Regions from separate parts of the Hoeflea sp. AS60 genome, predicted to be linked through region 2. Evidence: predicted binding sites of a transcription regulator. Region 2 holds the regulator's gene; each other region holds the start of a gene.
What was found. The regulator LexA, encoded in region 2, represses DNA repair genes until DNA is damaged. The targets are predictions, from matches to a motif close to TGTTCNNNNTGTGTTCNG.
Positions count from the first base shown of each region.

Region 1: the regulator LexA is predicted to act here: its motif matches at 1,275-1,292, upstream of WNZ14_RS05890 (YifB family Mg chelatase-like AAA ATPase).
Region 3: the regulator LexA is predicted to act here: its motif matches at 1,156-1,173, upstream of uvrA (excinuclease ABC subunit UvrA).
Region 4: the regulator LexA is predicted to act here: its motif matches at 2,105-2,122, upstream of recA (recombinase RecA).

Region 1 covers NZ_JBBMQP010000001.1:1,276,583-1,279,851, forward strand. The annotation lists gene WNZ14_RS05890 (YifB family Mg chelatase-like AAA ATPase) at 1-1,182, opposite strand, end outside; gene WNZ14_RS05895 (outer membrane beta-barrel protein) at 1,500-2,222, shown strand; gene WNZ14_RS05900 (YciI family protein) at 2,315-2,617, shown strand; gene gshB (glutathione synthase) at 2,643-3,269, opposite strand, start outside.
Region 2 covers NZ_JBBMQP010000002.1:1,013,060-1,016,328, reverse strand. The annotation lists gene WNZ14_RS15115 (ComEC/Rec2 family competence protein) at 1-1,133, shown strand, start outside; gene lexA (transcriptional repressor LexA) at 1,162-1,878, opposite strand; gene WNZ14_RS15105 (helix-turn-helix domain-containing protein) at 2,457-3,236, opposite strand.
Region 3 covers NZ_JBBMQP010000002.1:693,431-696,699, reverse strand. The annotation lists gene WNZ14_RS13630 (cupin domain-containing protein) at 41-445, opposite strand; gene WNZ14_RS13625 (single-stranded DNA-binding protein) at 513-1,037, opposite strand; gene uvrA (excinuclease ABC subunit UvrA) at 1,448-3,269, shown strand, end outside.
Region 4 covers NZ_JBBMQP010000002.1:416,340-419,608, reverse strand. The annotation lists gene alaS (alanine--tRNA ligase) at 1-667, opposite strand, end outside; gene recA (recombinase RecA) at 884-1,978, opposite strand; gene WNZ14_RS12265 (PfkB family carbohydrate kinase) at 2,223-3,173, shown strand; gene WNZ14_RS12260 (pseudouridine-5'-phosphate glycosidase) at 3,198-3,269, shown strand, end outside.

The sequences.
Region 1 (3,269 bases), on a different contig from region 2:
GTCCTGCGCGGTGACGGCGGGAACATCGATGCGAATGTCGATCCTGTCCATCAACGGTCCCGAAATCCGGCCCTGGTAATCGGCTTGGCAACGCGGCCCGCGCGAACACGTATGCCCCGGTTCACCCGCCATGCCGCAGCGACACGGGTTCATCGCCGCGATCAGCTGGATATTTGCCGGATAGCTGACCCGATGATTGGCCCGCGCAATGACGCTCTCGCCATTCTCCAGCGGCTGGCGCAGTGAATCGAGTACCTGTGGCGTGAATTCAGGGAACTCGTCGAGAAACAGGATGCCGTTGTGCGCCAGTGACACCTCGCCGGGACGGGCACGCAGGCCGCCGCCAACCATAGCCGCCATCGAGGCCGAGTGATGCGGCGCCCGGAACGGCCGCCGATCCGACAGTTTGCCGCCTGCCAGTTGGCCCGCAATCGAGTGGATCATCGACACTTCCAGCAGCTCCGGCGCCGACAGCGGCGGCAGGATTGAGGGAAGCCTCGCCGCCAGCATGGATTTGCCGGATCCCGGAGGCCCAACCATGATCAGATTGTGCCCTCCAGCCGCCGCCACCTCAAGCGCCCGCTTGGCGGTCTCCTGACCCTTGATGTCCGACAGGTCAGGCAAGTTCGCAGGTGCTGCACGCATCGCCGGCACCGGACGCGCAAGCACCTGGGTGCCGCGGAAATGATTGGCAATGGCGATCAGCGAGCGCGGCGCGATGATGTCGATCTCTTTGCCGGCCCAGGCCGCCTCGGGTCCGCTGCCTGCGGGGCAGATCAGCCCCTTGCCGAGTGCATTGGCGCCGATTGCCGCGGGCAGGGCGCCCGCAACCGTGGCGATGGTGCCGTCGAGCGAGAGTTCGCCCAGCACCACATAGCCATCCAGTGCATCGCCCGGAATTGCGCCGAGTGCTGCCATCAGCCCGAGCGCGATCGGCAGGTCGAAATGGCTGCCTTCCTTGGGCAGGTCGGCGGGTGCAAGATTGACGGTCACTTTCTTGGCTGGCAGCGACAGCCCCGAGGCGTGCAGCGCCGCCTGCACTCGCTCCCGGCTCTCGGCCACCGCCTTGTCGGGCAGCCCGACGATATGCATGTTGACCTTGCCCGGTGCAATCATCACCTGGACGTCGACTGGCACCGCCTCGATGCCCTGGAAAGAAACCGTGCTGACCCGCGCGACCATGTGCTTCTGCCCCTTCATGTTGCCTGCCCACCCGCGCCGGTCAACCGAAGTTTCCCGTTATGCGCGATCTCGATTTACTTAAACACGGCATGCGGACTAAAACAAGAACAATACGGCAACAATTGCACCATTAAAGGGAATGCGGTTGTGTTGGGTTGTAGTCTGAGAACGTCGTCACGATTGTCATATGGGAGAATGCACAGAGATTGGCTGCTGTGTTTGCTAATGTTCGACAATGGGTATCTACCAAGGCCGATGCGACGGGGGGGCACCATCCCGCAAAGGCGGGTTCTCTACCTGAGCAGGGAGAGCCAGCCATGTATCGTTCATTGATGACTGCGGTTGCCGTTGTACTTTCAGTTTCAACGCAAGCTGCCGTCGCAGCCGATGGCGCGCCCCATGACTGGAGCGGCTATTACATAGGTGTCGACCTCGGTGGCGCACGGAGCAAGACAAACCTGACCAACACGGTCAGCGATCCGGCGCTGAACTGGACTGACTTCGGGGTCGGAGATAGCCTTGGCTACACTCGGTCCGGCCTGCTGGGTGGCGCCCATGTCGGGTTGAATTTCCAGCAAGACCGTTTTCTCTATGGTGCGGAACTCTCTGCCTTTGGAGCCGGTATCAGCGGCGGCGGCACTCTGCCGCCCAATCTGACGGGCAGCGCGGGTGACGATGTTTTCGTATCGAAAATCCTGATGCTGCTGCTGGCGACTGCACGGGTTGGCTACACCTTTGACCAGACGCTGCTTTACGCGAAAGCCGGCTATGCCGGTGCGAAAGTCAGCACCAGCGTGGCAGATAGTGTTGGTTCGTTGGGCGCTGGAAGCAATTCGGCCTGGCGCTCCGGCTTTGCGCTTGGAGCAGGTGTGGAACACGCGGTTGCCAGTAACTGGACCCTTGGTCTCGAATATGATTATGCCCGTCTCGGCAGCGCCAGCATCAATCTCGGCAATACGGCACCTTACGTCTTCAACGACAAATCTCGCAATGTGCACATGATTGTTGCCCGGTTGGGGTACAAATTTAGCGGAAACTGAACTACGTGAAAGGCCGTATTCCGGGCGGTGTCCGGGGGATTCGGCTCTAGACCGGATTTTGTTTTGCATTCAGTCCGGGACGGAGCAGCAGAATGGCCTTTCTCAAGGATGGCGAGCATCTTTTCGTCATCGATATCACCTACATCACCGCGCTTGAAACCATTGATCCGCTGGTGGCGCCGCATATGACTTTCATCGAGCGCAACTATGCCTCGGGCCTGTTCCTGGCCTCGGGCGCAAAGGTTCCGCGCACCGGCGGTGTCATCATCGCCCGCGGCCGGTCGGTGGCCGATATCGAGGCGCTGATCACCGGCGATCCGTTTCACATGGCCGGCGTGGCGAAATACCGGATCACCGAATTTGATCCCGGCAATGTCGCCGCCGCGCTGAGATAGGGCGCGGTCCCGCACGTCTCCGGTTTTAGTGCCGCTTGGATTCGACCGCGTCCCAGAACAGCGAGGCCACATCCGGGCCGCCGAAATTGCGGATTTCGCGCAGGCCTGTCGGCGAGGTCACGTTGATCTCTGTCATCAGGTCGCCGATGATGTCGATACCGACCAGGATGAAGCCGCGGGCTTTCAGCGACGGGCCGATGCGAGCGCAGATTTCCTGCTCGCGGGCCGTCAGCTCGCTGTGCTCGGCGCGGCCGCCGACATGCATGTTCGAGCGGGAATCGTGCTCGGCCGGCACCCGGTTGATCGCGCCCACCGGCTCGCCGTCGATCAGGATGATGCGCTTGTCGCCGGCCCGGACCTTGGGCAGATATTCCTGCGCGATGAACGGCTCGCGGTACATCTGCGCAAACATTTCCAGAAGCGACGTCATGTTGCGGTCATCCGGCTTGATATGGAACACGCCTGCGCCACCATTGCCGTAGAGCGGCTTCAGGATCATGTCGCCGACTTCGGCGCGGAAGGCGTTGATCGTCGCCGGATCGCGGCTGATCAGGGTCTTGGGCATCAGGTCGGGAAATTCGGTGACGAAGATCTTCTCCGGCGAATTGCGCACCCAGGCCGGATCATTGACCACCAGCGTCTTCGGGTGAAC
Region 2 (3,269 bases):
ATGCCGCGATTGCGCGCAGAGCCGGTAGCAGATCGGAAACAGCTGGTGCCAGGGCTTTCGGATCGCTTCTGCGACGCGGCATTGTTTTTGCAGCCAAGGGTATCCTCGGTCTGGCGATCACTTCGCTCGTGGCAGGCCTCGCGACGGGGCTTTTCTCGGCACATCATTTTCACCGTGTGGCCGGCGGCGGTTTGCTGGCAAATTTGTTGGCCATGCCGCTGGTGACGTTTGTTGTCATGCCCGCGGGCCTTCTGGCGATGTTGATGATGCCATTCGGGCTAGATGCATGGCCATTGAGGCTGATGGGGCAGGGGCTCGAGGGCGTCATCGCCGCAGCCAATTATGTCCATGCTCTCGGCGGCGATGTCAGCGTCGGACAGATCCCGTTGCCGGTTACCTTGATTGCCGGAACAGGGTTTGTGCTCCTGGTGTTTCTGCGGAGCTGGCTGCGCCTGGCGGGCCTTGCCCTGATCGCTATGGGTCTTGGGCTTGCGCTGCCGCAGTTTGCCGGCCGCAGCCCAGATGTCCTTGTCAGCGAAACCGGAGATCTTGTCGGTTTGATCAGCCCGGCAGGCCTTGCAAGCAATGCCGCGCGGCCGTCTGCATTTGTGTTTGGCCAATGGCAGACCGCCATGCGCGGAGCGCCGCATGTCCCTCCAACAAATCTGCAAGGGCTGAAAGAAGCATCGGAACCTGATGCTCCACCGGAAGCCAGCATTCTCGATCAACTGCTCGCGGCAGCCTCAGAGCAACCCTCACACTTCCATTGCGCGAGCCGTGGCGTCTGCGCCGCAGTCCATGCCCAAGCGGCAATTGTGGTGATAGATGAGGCGGCGCTGATCGGCGCAGCGTGTGACCGGGCTGACCTGGTGGTCGTGTCCATCCCGGTCTATCTCGGCACCTGCCGCTCGGGCGCCACGCTGATCACATCCCGAAGCCTGCGCCGGTCTGGGGCACTGGCGATCACCGTCAGCAAAACGGATCAAGCGCAAGCCCTGCAGCCAAGCCGACCGCCACGCCGTCCAAAGAGGCCTCGCTTCTATATGGAGGCTGCCCTGCAAGGTACGATCAGGCCATGGACCGTTCAGCGTTATTACGACTGGCGCACCCGGGCCTTTGATCTGCCCGGATGAGCATCTCACCCGCCATGGCCAAACGGGCCTAGTGGTAACGCCGGATCAGGCCGACAAGCTTGCCCTGAACCTTGACCCGGTCAGGTCCGAAAATCCGGGTTTCATAGGCCGGGTTGGCGGCTTCGAGCGCGATTGAGGCGCCCTTGCGGCGGAACCGCTTCAATGTCGCTTCTTCGTCGTCGACCAGCGCCACGATGATATCGCCGGGATTGGCAGTGGTTATGTTACGGATAACCACCGTATCGCCATCAAAAATGCCGGCCTCGATCATCGAGTCACCTTTGACCTCAAGCGCGTAATGGTCGCCGGGGCCGATCATCTCCGCAGGCACGGTGATGTTGTGGGTGATGTTCTGGATTGCCGAGATCGGCACACCAGCCGCGATTCGGCCCATCATAGGCACTTCTGCAACCTGGGACGGCTCGTCATTGGCAGGTTCGGCACGGCGCACCGGTTCGGGCTGTTTGCCCTGTCCGCCTTCAATCACGCTCGGCGAAAACCCGCGACGCGGCTGCAAATTGGCCTGGTAGCTGTCAGGCAGCTTGATCACTTCCAGCGCGCGCGCCCGGTTCGGAAGGCGTCGGATGAAGCCGCGCTCCTCGAGAGCCGTGATCAACCGGTGAATGCCGGATTTGGACGCAAGATCAAGCGCATCCTTCATCTCGTCGAATGAGGGCGGTATCCCGCTTTCCTTCATCCGTTCGTTGATGAAAAGAAGAAGCTCGTGCTGTTTGCGCGTCAACATAGTTGCAGTACCCCTGCGTGCGGCCCGATCGCCGGTATGAAACAAACCAAGAACCTGACTATCATGTTCTATTTGTGTTCCGCAAGTGGTAAAGAAACAATAAAGGAACATTGGAGGCGCGAAACATAAACGGGAACGGAACGCGAGCGCTGCGGGTCTGCGAATTTCAACGGCAGGCAGCCTAATTGGCTGAAACCATAGCCAAAATGTTGTCTTTGAGCTCGGCATGGTATGGGTGTGGCACGGCGACTTCAGATTGTGAACTAAGCTTCTGATATTTAATCGAATATTTGATTACTGGCTAGGCTTTAGGGCCCATTGCAAGCCATTTCGAACACAAACACATCCGGCGGCCCTGATTGGTTCCGGATCCTGTTGGCCAGGTCAGGTTGTTGGGAACAAAGGGCTTCTTTCCTCGGATTGCCCCGGCAGTCTCTTCCTTTTCCGAATCAAACGCCGCAGGCGCTCGCGGCTGATTTGAATGCGGTTGAAAAATAATTCCGGACAGTCCCAACCAGCCGGGCGAAGTAGTTCTTGCTCGACTGGTGCCGGTTTTTATCGGGTTTCCGGTCCAGTTGTCAAAGGCTGATGCGGACCGGAAGATCGAAGTCATTGTCCTGTTTGACCGCTTCCGCAGCAGCAAATAGCGCCGTCTTGTAAGCGGCAAAATTCTTCTTGAACCGCTCGGTGACGCCGCCTAGCGCCAACGCCACTGGCTGCCCCTGAAGTTCGGCAGGAAGCCTGAGCGCGAGGGTTGAGCCTCCTTCGAGCGGCATGTTTTCCGCATAGGCGTAACCGTTCGACCGTATCTCCGTGATCCGCGCCAGGATCGTCTTGGTCTCCGTTCGCTCAGCAGGGTTCGGCGTAGCGATATTGGCCCGGCGGACGATGTTGTCGATCTTGTCTTCCGGCAAAGTGCTGAGCAGAACCCAACCCGCCGCTGACAGTGTGAGGGGACGCATGAAACCCTCATCGATGTGAAAGCGCAGCGCGTGAATGGATTCCTTGGTGCGGGTATATTGCAGATAAATGTCGTTCTTGGTGCCCAGAAACACGCCCTCGCCGGTGGCCGCGTGCAGATCGTTCAGCGCGTCGATCATCTGCCCGGAGCCGAACATCACCCGCGGAATCCAGTCTCCCAGCGCGGTGAGCTTCGGCGTTGGGAAGTAGTCGCGCGTGCTCCTGTCGAAATTGAGATACCCCAGATTTACCAGGGTCTTGAGCATGACCGTGGTGCTCGACTGCGGATAGCCCAGATCGCTGGCTATCTGCGACATTGATCGCGGCTGTTGCGACAGCTTGAAATATTCCAGGATTTCAATGGCGCGTGTCGCTGATTTGACCTGCGGATTCGCCATGGCCAATTCTCCTCCCAAATTCACATCTGTGAA
Region 3 (3,269 bases), 320 kb from region 2:
CGCCGGGATCGTCCCGCCGGCCGCCTAAAATGCCCCAGCTTTAATCCTGGGGGTTGTCCTCAAACCATTTCACGATCGACGGCATGAACTGCTCGAAGCCGCCGGGCATGAACATGTTGAGCAAGCCCACCTCTGCATCGCTCCGGTTTTCGAAATCATGCATGATGCCTGCGGGAATACGCAGGAAACTTCCCTTTGTCAGCGTCCGCCACTCGTCGCCGACGAGGAAACAGGCCGTGCCTTCCAGCACGTAGAAGATCTCCTCGTTGGCTTCGTGCAGGTGGGCGCCCGGACCGGTGCAGTGTGGCTCCAGCCACCACTCCGATATCGCGTAGCGGTCGCCGCTTTCACCATGGTCGGCCTTGAAGACCGCACGCATGCGGCCCATCGCGTAGGCACGGCCATCACCGGGACCAAGTTCCAGCACATCTTTGTCGGTCACCATGTGCCTGGTCTCCCATGGCTACGGGCCGGATATCGGAAGCGGTGCCGAACCGTCACGGCGCGGTGCCTCAGAACGGAATGTCGTCGTCGAGATCGCGGGACGATCCGCCACCGCCACCGCCGCCAAAGCCACCGCTGGAACCACCACGGTCACCGCCGGATGACGATCCGCCGCCAAAATCACCGCCGCCGCCATAGTCGCCGCCACGGCTGACGCCACCGCCACCGCCGCCGCCTTCATTGCGGCCGTCGAGCATGGTCAGGTTGCCGTTGAAGCCCTGCAGCACCACTTCGGTCGAATACTTGTCCTGGCCCGACTGATCGGTCCATTTGCGGGTCTGCAGCGCACCCTCGATATAAACCTTCGAGCCCTTCTTGAGATAGCTTTCCGCGATCTTGCACAGACCTTCATTGAAGATCACAACCCGGTGCCATTCGGTCTTTTCACGCCGCTCGCCCGAATTCTTGTCGCGCCAGCTTTCCGATGTCGCAATCGACAGATTGGCGATCGGCCGACCATCCTGGGTCCGCTTGATATCCGGGTCTGCGCCCAGATTTCCAATGAGAATGACCTTGTTGACGCTGCCCGCCATGATGTTTCACCTTCCAACACTTCAGGCGGCCTCGCGCCGCCCCGTCCAAATCGATTTGCACCTTACAGGATCAGCCTTCCGCCCGTCATCCGGGTGGAGACAATCCACAGGCCTTTTTTGTTCTTTCTTTGTTCTAGTATTCGTGTCAGTTTCTGTCAAGAGATTCGGTTTTCACACAAGCAACCACCCCTGCGGTGTCTCGACATTGCCGGTTAGGTGCTTATGTATGGATCTGGTCTGTCCCGGAACCATATAAGAAGTCCGGTGTTCCTCAGGGGCAGCGTATTTTTGCGGGATGCGATCAGATGCCTCAATCGGGGAAATCGAACCTGCGAGGCTAACAGGTAATTGAGCGATCCAGGCGCCTTTTCGAGAGCGCACCGGACACTCCACGGCAAATCGGCGGCGTCATGACTGAACTCAAATCGATCACCATTCGCGGAGCCCGCGAGCACAATCTCAAAAACGTTGATCTCGATCTGCCGCGTAACAGCCTCATCGTGATGACAGGGCTTTCGGGATCCGGCAAATCCTCGCTGGCATTCGACACCATCTATGCAGAGGGCCAGCGCCGCTATGTCGAAAGCCTTTCGGCTTACGCGCGGCAGTTCCTCGAGATGATGCAAAAGCCCGATGTCGACCAGATCGACGGCTTGTCGCCGGCGATTTCCATCGAGCAGAAAACCACCAGCCGCAACCCGCGCTCCACCGTCGGCACGGTCACCGAAATCTACGATTACATGCGGCTTTTGTTTGCCCGCGTCGGCGTGCCCTATTCGCCCGCCACCGGCCTGCCGATCGAAAGCCAGACCGTCAGCCAGATGGTCGACCGCGTGCTGGAGCTCGAAGAAGGCACGCGGCTTTACATTCTTGCGCCGGTGGTGCGGGGCCGCAAGGGCGAGTACCGCAAGGAACTGGCCGAGTTCATGAAGAAGGGCTACCAGCGGGTCAAGATCGACGGTCAGTATTACGAGATCGCCGATGCGCCGACGCTTGACAAGAAATACAAGCACGACATCGACATCGTCGTTGACCGCATCGTGGTGCGCCCCGACATCGCCGCCCGGCTGGCCGACAGCATGGAGACCTGCCTGCGGCTGGCAGATGGTTTGGCGATCGCCGAATTCGCCGACAAACCGCTGCCGGATGCCGAAACCTCGGCCGGCGGCTCGGCCAACAAGTCGCTGAACGAAACCCATGAACGCGTGCTGTTCTCGGAAAAGTTCGCCTGCCCGGTTTCCGGCTTCACCATCTCCGAGATCGAGCCGCGGCTGTTTTCGTTCAACAACCCGCACGGCGCCTGCCCGACCTGCGATGGTCTCGGCACCCAGAAGAAGATCGATGAGGCGCTGATCATCCCCGAGCCGAACCTGACCTTGCGCGGCGGCGCAGTTGCGCCCTGGGCCAAGTCAAGTTCGCCCTATTACACCCAGACGCTCGAGGCGCTGGGCAAGCATTTCGGCTTCAAGCTCGGCGACCGCTGGGACGAACTGCCGGTCAAGGGCCAGAACGCCATCCTGCGCGGCACCGAGGAGAAGATCGCCTTCAAATATGATGACGGCCTGCGCTCCTACACAACGTCCAAGAACTTTGAAGGCATCATTCCCAATCTCGAGCGGCGCTGGAAGGAAACCGACAGCGCCTGGGCGCGCGAGGAAATCGAGCGCTACATGTCGAACGCGCCCTGCCCGGCCTGTGACGGCTACCGGCTCAAGCCCGAGGCGCGCGCCGTCAAGATCAATGGCTGCCACATCGGCGAAGTCACCGAGCTGTCAATCCGTGTTGCCGGCGAATGGTTCAACGACCTGCCGGAGCATCTCAATGAGCAGCAGAACCATATCGCTGTGCGCATCCTCAAGGAGATCCGCGACCGGCTGACATTCCTCAACGATGTCGGGCTCGACTATCTGACGCTGTCGCGCAATTCCGGCTCCTTGTCGGGTGGCGAAAGCCAGCGCATCCGGCTGGCCTCGCAGATCGGCTCCGGCCTGACCGGCGTGCTCTACGTGCTCGACGAGCCCTCGATCGGCCTGCACCAGCGCGACAATGCGCGTTTGCTTGAAACGCTGAAGCACCTGCGCGACATCGGCAACACCGTGATCGTCGTCGAGCATGACGAGGACGCGATCCTGACCGCCGACTACGTGGTCGATATCGGCCCCTATGCCGGCATCCATGGCGGCGAGATCATTGCTAAAGGATCGCCCGCCGACATCATGGCAAATCCGCGCT
Region 4 (3,269 bases), 600 kb from region 2:
ATGGCCGCGGCAGATCAAGCCGTTCATCAGCGGTCTGTTCAAACTGCATGAAAACCAGGTTCCAGATCTCGATGAACCGGTCGCCATCCTCATCAGCTGAACCGGGAGGTCCGCCCCAAATGTGGTCGCCATGATCATAGAAGATCTCCGAGCATGGTCCGCACGGCCCGGTGTCGCCCATCGCCCAGAAATTGTCATTGGTCGGGATCCGGATGATACGGTTTTCCGGGATACCGGCGATCTTGCGCCACAGGTCGAATGCATCGTCGTCTGTGTGGTAAACCGTAACCAGCAGACGCTCTTTGTTGATCCCGAAATCCTTGGTCAGCAGATTCCAGGCAAGCTCGATGGCGCGCTCCTTGAAATAGTCGCCAAAGGAGAAATTGCCGAGCATCTCGAAGAAGGTGTGGTGGCGCGCGGTATAACCGACATTGTCGAGGTCATTGTGCTTGCCACCGGCGCGCACGCACTTCTGCGAGGTTGTCGCCGTAGTGTAGGGACGCTGTTCGAGACCGGTAAACACGTTCTTGAACTGCACCATGCCCGCATTGGTGAACATCAGTGTCGGGTCGTTGCGCGGCACCAGCGGGCTGGAGGCCACAACTTCGTGCCCGTTCTTCTTGAAATAGTCGAGAAACGCCGACCGGATTTCATTCACGCCACTCATGATCAACCCTTTGTCTGATAGGCAGGCAGTGCACTTGGAACCGTTTCGGGGGCACCGTTTTCAGATCCGTCGTGCCACTGACGGACCGCCGCTTTTATCGCTCGCCCGAATGCCTGTCCAGACGCCAGAGCCCCTGCAATCAAAGGAAAACCGGCCGTCAGTCCGCTTGAGGACCGACGGCCGGTTTGAAACCATCATCAAGAGCGTCGAAAAGATCTACATTTCAGCGCTATCTGGCGTGTCGTCATCCTCACCCGCGCTGCGGTCCTCATCCAGGAACTTCTCGGCAATCAGCCCGGCATTCTGGCGCAGCGACAACTCGATTTCGTCAGCCAGCACCGGATTGTCCCTCAGGAACTGCTTCGAGTTCTCGCGTCCCTGGCCCAACCGCTGACTGTTGTAGGAGAACCAGGCACCGGATTTCTCGACAATCCCGGCCTTGACGCCCAGATCGATCAACTCGCCGACCTTGGAAACGCCTTCGCCATACATGATGTCGAATTCGACCTGCTTGAAGGGCGGTGCCATCTTGTTCTTGACAACCTTGACCCGGGTCTGGTTGCCCACCACCTCGTCGCGGTCCTTGACCGAACCGATGCGGCGGATATCAAGCCGCACGGAGGCGTAGAATTTCAGCGCATTGCCGCCAGTGGTGGTTTCAGGCGAACCGAACATCACCCCGATCTTCATGCGGATCTGGTTGATGAAGATCACCATGCAGTTCGAGCGCGAGATCGACGCGGTCAGCTTGCGCAGCGCCTGGCTCATCAGGCGCGCCTGCAGGCCGGGAAGGCTGTCGCCCATCTCGCCTTCGATTTCCGCGCGCGGCGTCAGCGCCGCCACCGAATCGATGACCAGCACGTCGATAGCGCCGGAGCGCACCAGCGTATCGGTAATCTCGAGCGCCTGCTCGCCATTGTCGGGCTGCGAAATCAGAAGGCTCTCGAGATCGACGCCGAGCTTGCGGGCATAGACCGGGTCGAGCGCGTGTTCAGCGTCGATAAAGCCGCAAATGCCGCCCTTCTTCTGTGCTTCGGCAATGGTCTGCAGTGCGAGCGTGGTCTTGCCCGAGCTTTCCGGTCCGAAAATCTCGATCACCCGGCCGCGCGGCAAACCTCCGATGCCAAGCGCAATGTCGAGACCCAGAGAACCGGTTGGAACAGTTTCGATCTCGACCACACCTTCATTGGCGCCGAGCTTCATGATAGAGCCCTTGCCGAACGAACGTTCGATCTGGGAAAGTGCGGCGTCGAGCGCCTTGCTTTTATCCACGGATTTTTCCTCTACCAGTCGCAAAGAGTTCTGTGCCATTTCGTTCACCTTTAGGTTATCGTGCCGCAGCAAGCAATGAGTGCTCGTTTGTCTAATTTGTACCCTATTTGTTCCGCATGCGCAAGACCCAGTCAAGGCACTGAAAAGAAATGATAAACGAGACCGTGTTCTTTTTTTGTTTTTTCACGATGCTGAAATCCGACCAGCTCACCCATAGCACTCTTTCGTGCCCATCCTGCGGTTCCGCGATTCGCCCAGGCGTACTGGTCAAGGAGATATAGGCATGGCGCGAATTCTGGCGATTGGCGGCGCCCATATCGACCGCAAGGGCTGGTTGTCGAGCCCGCACAAGACCGGCGCCTCCAACCCGGGCCACTGGGAAACCGAGGCTGGCGGTGGCGCCTTCAACGCAGCGCGCAATCTCGCACGCCTTGGCCACCAGGTCGCGCTTGTCGCACCCCGCGGCGGCGACGCTGCGGCAGATCTGGTCGCCCGGGCAGCCGAAGACGCAGGCATTGAGGATTGCCCCCTCACCTTTCTCGATCGCACAACGCCGAGCTATTCGGCGATCCTCGAGCCCAATGGAAATCTGGTGACGGCGCTTGCCGACATGGCGCTTTACAATCAGGTTCCGGCGCGACGACTTCTGAGCTCGCGGCTGCGCAAGCGGCTGGCTGCGGCCGATCTGCTGCTGGCCGACTCCAATCTGCCCGAAAGCGCTTTGGTGGCACTCGCTGATGCCGCATCAGACTTTGACGTGCCACTTGCCGTCATCGCGGTCTCTCCTGCCAAAGTGGTTCGCTGGCGCACAAGCTTTTCAAAGATCAGCTGTCTGGCGATGAACACAGCCGAGGCCGCAGCCCTGACCGGGACGGATGTACAAACCCCGGAGCAATGGCTCACGCTGCTCACCCGTAGCGGATTGCGCGGTGGGCTGGTGAGCGCAGGCGCCGGAGCGGTGGCAGCCTTTGCTACCGATCGTTCCGGCACCCATACAATAACGCTTCTGCCACCCGGGCTGGACAGCCTTCAGGATGTCATCGGCGCCGGTGATGCGCTCGCCTCGGGCTATCTTGATGGCCTGCTTTCGGGCGGTGCTATCGAGGTCAATCTGACGCGTGGCATCGCTCTGGCACGGCTGACGGCAGGCATCCGCGGTCCGGTGCGGCCGGATTTGTCGCGAGACCTGCTTGCTCAGGCGCTTGCCGCCATGCCAAAGCCAGCGCAAACCTAGACCCCAGCTTTCAGGAGCCCACCCATGACCGGACCCATCACCATCGAAACCACCCCGGAGGTGAAAGACGCGCTGTCCGAAGGCCGGCCTGTGGTG